2 linked regions of the Breoghania sp. L-A4 genome follow. The protein of the gene in region 1 binds, or shares a complex with, the protein of each later gene. Links are inferred from orthologs where the notes say so. Each region holds a gene or a part of one and is shown on either strand. Other genes may lie near its edges. The genes, in order: D1F64_RS00415 and yajC.

Region 1 (3,894 bases):
CCAGCTTTCCACCGATCGGATTTTCCTTGAAATCTGATGTTGCAATCACAAACGCGTTGGTTCATATAGTGCCCACCTCGCCGGCGACCTCCGCCGGCAAAAAATCAAGCGGGCGTAGCTCAGGGGTAGAGCACAACCTTGCCAAGGTTGGGGTCGGGCGTTCGAATCGCCTCGCCCGCTCCATTTCTCCCAGAAATGGTCTGTTAAAAGAACCGCCGGAAACGGCGGTTTTTTGCGTTTCGGATCGCCGTTTCGTGGAGCCACCTTGCGGCAGCCTCCGGAGAGGCGCCCCACCATCATCGCGCATGAAAAAGCCCGGGCGCGAACGCCCGGGCCTGTCTCGTCTCCAAATTGCCGCGCTTAGGCCTTGTGCGGCGCGGCGGCCGGCATCTCTTCGGGCTCATGTGCCTTATCCGCATGACCGATGTACATGTAGAACATCGGCACCACGAAGAGCGTGAACAGCGTGCCGATGGAAAGACCCGAGCAGATCACCAGGCCGATGGAATAGCGGGCTGCCGCGCCCGCGCCTTCCGACAACACCAGCGGCACCACGCCGAGCACCATGGCCGCCGTGGTCATCAGGATCGGCCGCAGGCGCTCGCGGGCCGCTTCCACGATGGCCTCGGATTTCGTCATGCCGTGCAGCTCACGCTGGGCATTGGCGAATTCCACCATCAGGATCCCGTGCTTGGTGATCAGCCCGACCAGCGTGATCAGCCCCACCTGGGTGTAGATGTTCAGCGTGCCCAGGCCGAGATTGAGCGGCACGATGGCGCCGAAAATCGACAGCGGCACCGACATCATGATGATGAAGGGATCGCGGAAGCTCTCGAACTGTGCGGCCAGCACCAGATAGATCACCACGATGGCCAGCACGAAGGCGATCAGGATCGAATTTCCCTGCTGCACCTCCAGCCGCGACTGACCGGCGTAATCCTCGAAGAAGCCGGCCGGCATTTCGGCACGGGCAATCTCCTGCAGGGTCGACAGGCCCTCGCCCGTGGTCACCGTGGGCAGCGGCAGCGCCGACAGCGTCGACGAGTTGAGCTGGTTGAACTGCTCGACGGCGGCCGCGGTCGCGTCTCTCTTTACGGTCACCACCGAGGACAGCGGCACCATGTCGCCGCCGGCCGAACGCACGTAGAACTGGCCCAGCTGCTCGGGATTCAGGCGATAGTCGGCGCTGACCTGCGGAATGATGTCGTAGGCCCGTCCCTCGCGGTCGAACTTCGACACCGAGGCGTTGCCCACGAGAATATTCAGCGTCTGGCCTATGGTGGCGATGGGCACGCCCAGCGCCGCGGCGCGTTCGCGATCGATCAGCACGGTCGCCCGTGGCTTTTCGAACGACATGGAATTCTGCACCACGATGAACTTGCCCGACGCCATCGCCTTCTGGCGCACGGTTTCCGCTACCTCATAGACCTGCTCCGCCGGACCGGTGGTCTGCAGCACAAGCTGGATCGGCAGGCCGCCGCCCGATCCGGGAAGCGAGGGCGGTGCGAAAACGAAGGCCTCGACGCCGGTGGACTGAGAGATTCGCGGCTGGATCATCGCCTTGATCTCGGCCTGCGACTGCTCGCGCTCGCCCCAGGGTTTCAACGCCCAGATGGCGAAGGCGGAATTCGTTCCCCCAGTCCCCACGAGCTGGAAGCGCGCTTCCACGCCAGGCACGTCGTCGGTCAGTTCGTAGAACTGGTTGGTGTAGAGCTGCGTGTAGTTGGACGTCGCATATTGCGGCGCGGTCACCATGGCGAACAGCGCGCCCTGGTCCTCGTCGGGCGCCAGTTCGCTCTTGGTGTTCATGAACAGGAACCCCGAGGTCGCGAGCAGCGACACCACGATCAGCAGCGTCACCGGCTTGTAGTCCAGCGACGACGACAACCGGCGGCCATACCAGCCGGCAAGCCAGGTGAACACCCTGTCGACGATGGTCTGAAACCGGCTGCCATGCGCCGACAACAAGCGCGCCGACATCATCGGCGACAGGGTCACCGCCACGAAGCCGGATATGAACACCGCGCCGGCCAGCGTGAAGGCAAATTCGCGAAACAGCGCGCCGGTCACCCCTTGCGTGAAGCCGATGGGCGCATAGACCGCGCCCAGGGTGATGGTCATCGCGACGACGGGCCCGAAAATCTCCTTCATGCCGACGATCGCGGCGTCCAGCGGTTTCAACCCGTCCTCCAGATGCCGGTGGATGTTCTCCACCACCACGATGGCGTCATCCACCACCAACCCGATGGCCAGCACCATGGCCAGAAGCGTCAGGGTGTTGAGCGAGTAATCCAGGCTCCACAGGAAGAAGCAGACGCCGACAAGCGACAGCGGAATTGTCACCAGGGGGATCAGCACCGCCCGGAACGAGCCCAGGAACAGCAGGATCACCAGAATGACGATGATCACCGCCTCGCCGATGGTCTTGAACACCTCCTCGATCGAGGCCGAGATGAATTTGGTCGAATCGTAAACGACCGTCATCTCCATGCCGTCTGGCAGGCTTTCGACCAGCCGCGGAAGCACCGCGCGCACGCCCGCCGCCGTATCCAGCGGATTGGCCGAGGGCGTCGGCATGATCCCGAGGAACACGCCCTGCTTGCCGTTGAACGACACGCGCACATCGGTGCTCTCGGAGCCCAATTCCACGGTACCGACATCACGCAGCCGCACGACTTCGTCGCCGTTCGATCGCACCGGCAGCGCACCGAAGGCCTCCGGCGTCTGCAGCGTCGTCTTGGTCTCGATCGTATAGGCGACATATTCGTTCTCGGTCTTGCCGGGCGCCGAGAGGAAATTGGCCTGCTGGATAGCGGCGAGAACTTCCGCCGCCGTCACGCCACGCGACGCCAGGCGAACCGGATCGATCCAGATGCGCATGGCGAACGTCTGATTACCGAGAATTTCGGCATTGGCCACGCCATCAACAATGGACAGTTGCGGCTGGATCACGCGGGACACGAATTCCGTGATCTGCTGCGGCGACATGCGCTCTGACAGCACCGACAGATACATGATGGCAAACGACCGGCCGGTGCCCTTCTGGATCACCGGATCCTCGGCCTCGCTCGGCAACTGCCCGCGCACCTGCTGCACCTTAGCGATGACCTCGGTCAGCGCCTTGTCCGGATTGGAGTTCAGCCGCATGTTGACCGAGACGGTCGACAGGCCCAGCGAGCTCTTCGACGTCACATAGTCCACACCTTCCGCCGCCGCCACCGCCTTGGCGATCGGCGTCGTGATGAAGCCCTGCACCAGATCGGCGCCGGCGCCGGGGAAAATCGTGGAAACGGTGATCACCGTCTCGTCGATCTTCGGATACTGACGCACCGACATGTTGAGAACGCCCTGCGCGCCAAGCAGCAGAATCAGCAGGCTGACAACAATGGACAGCACGGGGCGCCGGATGAAGATCTCTGAAAAATTCACGGCTATGCTCCCGGCTTGGCCGCCGCCGCGGCGGGATCGATGGTGTTGTCGATCTTCACCGGACTGCCGGCCGAGAGCCGGTTCTGACCCGCGCTGACAACCTGTTCACCGGCTTTCAGGCCCTCGGTGATCTCGATACGGCCCTCATTGCTGCGGCCGACCTTGACGAAGATCTGGCGCAGAATGAGCTTGTTCGCATCGTCCGCTGCTTTCTCGCTCCCGGTGTCCGCATCGCCGGTTCCGGCGGCTTCGGCGGGTTTCGCGGCGTCGGCCGCCGGTTTGGCCTCGTCCGCCACAAAGACGTATGTACCGTAGAGGCTTTGCACGACCGCGGTTTGCGGCAGCGCTATGATGCCCTCTTCCTCCGGCAACTCGACACGCACGAAGGCGAATTGTCCCGGCCGCAGGGCGCCGTCGGTATTCTCGAACTCCGCCTGCACGGCCACGAGCCGCGAGGACGGATCG
Region 2 (3,002 bases), 2.4 Mb from region 1 along the record:
AAGGCGCCGGCGCGCAGCAGGATCGCCAGGTCGTTGGCGCCCTCGACGGTGAAGCTGCCCGAGATCTGGCCGGAGCCACCGAGAATCGGCTCGCGGATCACCGGCGCGGAGACCACCTCATTGTCGAGCACGATGGCGAACGCCCGATTGACATTCTGCTGCGTCACCAGGGCGAACTTGCGCGCGCCCGAGGTGTTGAAGCGGAAAGAGACGACGGGCTCGTTGGAGCGCTGGTCAAAGGTCGCCTGCGCATCGACGAGATCCTCGCCGGTGAGAAGCGCGTTCTCCTCCACCAGATAGAGCTGCGGCGGATCGTCGACCGAAGGCAGCAGCAAGGTGCCGACCGGCGGACGCGTCTGGGCCGCCTGCTCCGGCGCCATGGTGCTGTCGACCATATGGAAGGTCATCTGGGCGGTCTGGCCGATCAGCGCCTTCAGGCGCTCGGGGTCGGACAGGCCCGGAGCCTCGACAAGAATGCGGTCCTCGCCCTGCCGCTGGATCGAGGGATCGGTGGTGCCCATCTCGTCGATACGGCGGCGGATAACCTCGATCGACTGGTCGACGACCGAGCGCACGCGCTGCGCCAGACCTTCCTCGGTGAAGGTGAAGCGGGCGAGGCCGTCGTCGGAGACCGTGAGCTGGAATTCGTTCACCGCCGTGCCGCTGAAGACAGACGACGCAAGCGGGTTGAGCAACTCGCTCAGCCGCTCCCGCGCGTCGTCGATGCGGGCGGTGTCGCGCAGGCGCAGCTGCACCGCGTCGTCGCCTTGCACGGCAAGCCCGGTGTAGCCGATGCGCGGCTCCTCGCGGCGCAGGGCGTCACGGACCTCGCCGACGAGGGTGCGCAGGCGCTTGGTCGTGTAATCCTTGCGATCGACCTCATAGAGCAGATAGACGCCGCCCTGAAGATCCAGCCCGAGCACCACCTGCTTGCCCGGAATCCAGTCCGGCCAGCGGGCGACATTCTCCGCGGCGAAGAAGTTCGGCAGGCTCGTCAACACCCCGGCCAGGACGATCAGAACAATCACGCCGATTTTCCAACGTGCGAAATACAGCATATCGCGGCGTCCATTCCTTCTGGATCACGATGCGGCGGGCCAGAGAGCCTTGCGCCGCGACGCGATCGATTCGTGTAAGTTGGCCCGGAATGCGGGCGGTTTCCCGCCAATCGCTCATTCCCGCCTGAATATTCCGCCCGCCGGAACCAGTACGACCGATTGGCCCGCCATGGCGCGGCCTGACGGCCCGAAGGCACGCCGCATCGAGCGGATGCGCCCTGCATGGAGCCTGGGAGCCCGAAAGGCGGCATGGCCGCCTCCCGTCAGATCACCCGGCAACGCCCCGCGGCCCCATCACGGGCCGGAGGCGTCTTGCGGGCGCAGTCGCCGCCGGCCGCTGTCAGGCGGCAGGCTCACCCTTGGCGCGGACTTCCTGGACCATGGCGCGCATGATGCGCACCTTGATGCCTTCGGCCACTTCCACCTGGATCTCGGCGTCGTCGATAACCTTGGACACCTTGCCGATCATGCCGCCGGCCGTGACGATCGTGTCGCCACGACGCAGACCAGCGACCATTTCCTGGTGCTGCTTCACGCGCTGGCGCTGCGGGCGGATGATCAGGAAATACATGATCACGAAGATCAAGATGAACGGCAGGATCGACATCAGAAAATCGCCGCCGACCGGTAGACCGCCCTGCGCGAAGGCTGGGGTCACGAACATAGACCTCTCCAAGAAATTGTTGTTGGGACAGCCTCACCGACGCACCACGCGCGGGCGGGCTCTCCACTTCATTTTAGCCGCGCGGACTATAACCGCGTGCCCGCGCTTTGCAAGGGACGGCATGCCTTACCGGGGGCGCGAGCCCGTCTTTTGATTCACACGCGGCCCGTGCTACAGGCTGTTGACTCCGGGCGGCCCGAGGGCCGCGACGGATTCGCCGCGCATGGGGCCGGCCGCGCGGACACCGCCCGCGGCGTCCCGGCCCGACGCGGAGCAGATCAACCACCGGCCGAGCACCCCGCCATGACCGCACCTTCCGAATTCACCGAACTGACCCGACGTCTCGACACGCTTATCGCGCTGATCGAGCGCGCCGTGCCCGCCGTGCCCCCCGCCCCGACTTCGACGCGGCCGACGCCTTCGTCTGGGCGCCCGCCACGCAGACGCTGGACCCGGTGCAAAGCGTCAACCGAGTGGCCATGGTGCTGCTGCAGGCGGTGGACCGCATGCGCGACACGCTGATTTCCAACACCGAGCGCTTCGCGGGCGGGCTGCCAGCCAACAACGTGCTGTTGTGGGGCGCGCGCGGCATGGGCAAATCGTCGCTGGTGAAGGCGAGCCACGCGCTGGTCAATGAACAGCGGGCCAGGGAGGGCAAGGGACCGCTCAAGCTCATCGAGATCCACCGCGAGGACATCGAAAGCCTGCCGGCGCTGATGAAGCTGCTGCGCGGCAGCGCCATGCGCTTCATCGTGTTCTGCGACGATCTGTCGTTCGACGGCAACGACGCGTCCTACAAGTCCCTGAAGGCGGTGCTCGAGGGCGGCGTCGAAGGACGCCCGGACAACGTGCTGTTCTACGCCACATCGAACCGCCGCCATCTTTTGCCGCGCGACATGATGGAGAACGAACGCTCCACGGCGATCAATCCGAGCGAGGCGACAGAGGAAAAGGTGTCGCTGTCGGACCGATTCGGCCTGTGGATCGGCTTCCACAAGTGCAGCCAGGACGACTATCTGGAGATGGTGCGCGGCTACTGCCGCCACTTCAAGATCGACATTTCCGAAGAGGAGATGCGCCGGGATTCGCTGGAATGGTCGGCGACCCGCGGCGCCCGCTCCGGCCGCGTCGCCTGGCAGTACATCCAGGATCTGGCGGGACGCCTCGGCGTGCCGCTGACGGAGTAGCGTGTGGGGGTTGGCGGGACGGTCAGGAGCGCCAGAAAAGCCAGCCGCACAGCGCGATCGACGCGATCCACGCGGCGGCGACGGCTGCCGCGG

The links.
Region 2: the proteins of D1F64_RS00415 (region 1) and yajC are in contact, whole or in part, in a crystal structure (PDB 2RDD), measured with the Escherichia coli proteins. The link is inferred for Breoghania sp. L-A4 from one-to-one orthologs.

What each region holds. Positions count from the first base shown.
Region 1 is NZ_CP031841.1:81,404-85,297, forward strand. The notes cover bases 161-3,741. They hold D1F64_RS00415 (efflux RND transporter permease subunit), read right to left. Parts: upstream 3,430-3,741; coding sequence 361-3,429; downstream 161-360. Other genes in these bases: D1F64_RS00420 (efflux RND transporter periplasmic adaptor subunit), read right to left, coding at 3,432-3,741. In the rest of the region: more of D1F64_RS00420, read right to left, coding at 3,742-3,894.
Region 2 is NZ_CP031841.1:2,460,983-2,463,984, reverse strand. Bases 61-2,749 are described here. They hold yajC (preprotein translocase subunit YajC), read right to left. Parts: upstream 1,723-2,749; coding sequence 1,399-1,722; downstream 61-1,398. Other genes in these bases: D1F64_RS11320 (ATP-binding protein), read left to right, coding at 1,935-2,749; secD (protein translocase subunit SecD), read right to left, coding at 61-1,058. In the rest of the region: more of secD, read right to left, coding at 1-60; more of D1F64_RS11320, read left to right, coding at 2,750-2,909; D1F64_RS11315 (YkvA family protein), read right to left, coding at 2,932-3,002. UniProt on the Escherichia coli protein: The SecYEG-SecDF-YajC-YidC holo-translocon (HTL) protein secretase/insertase is a supercomplex required for protein secretion, insertion of proteins into membranes, and assembly of membrane protein complexes.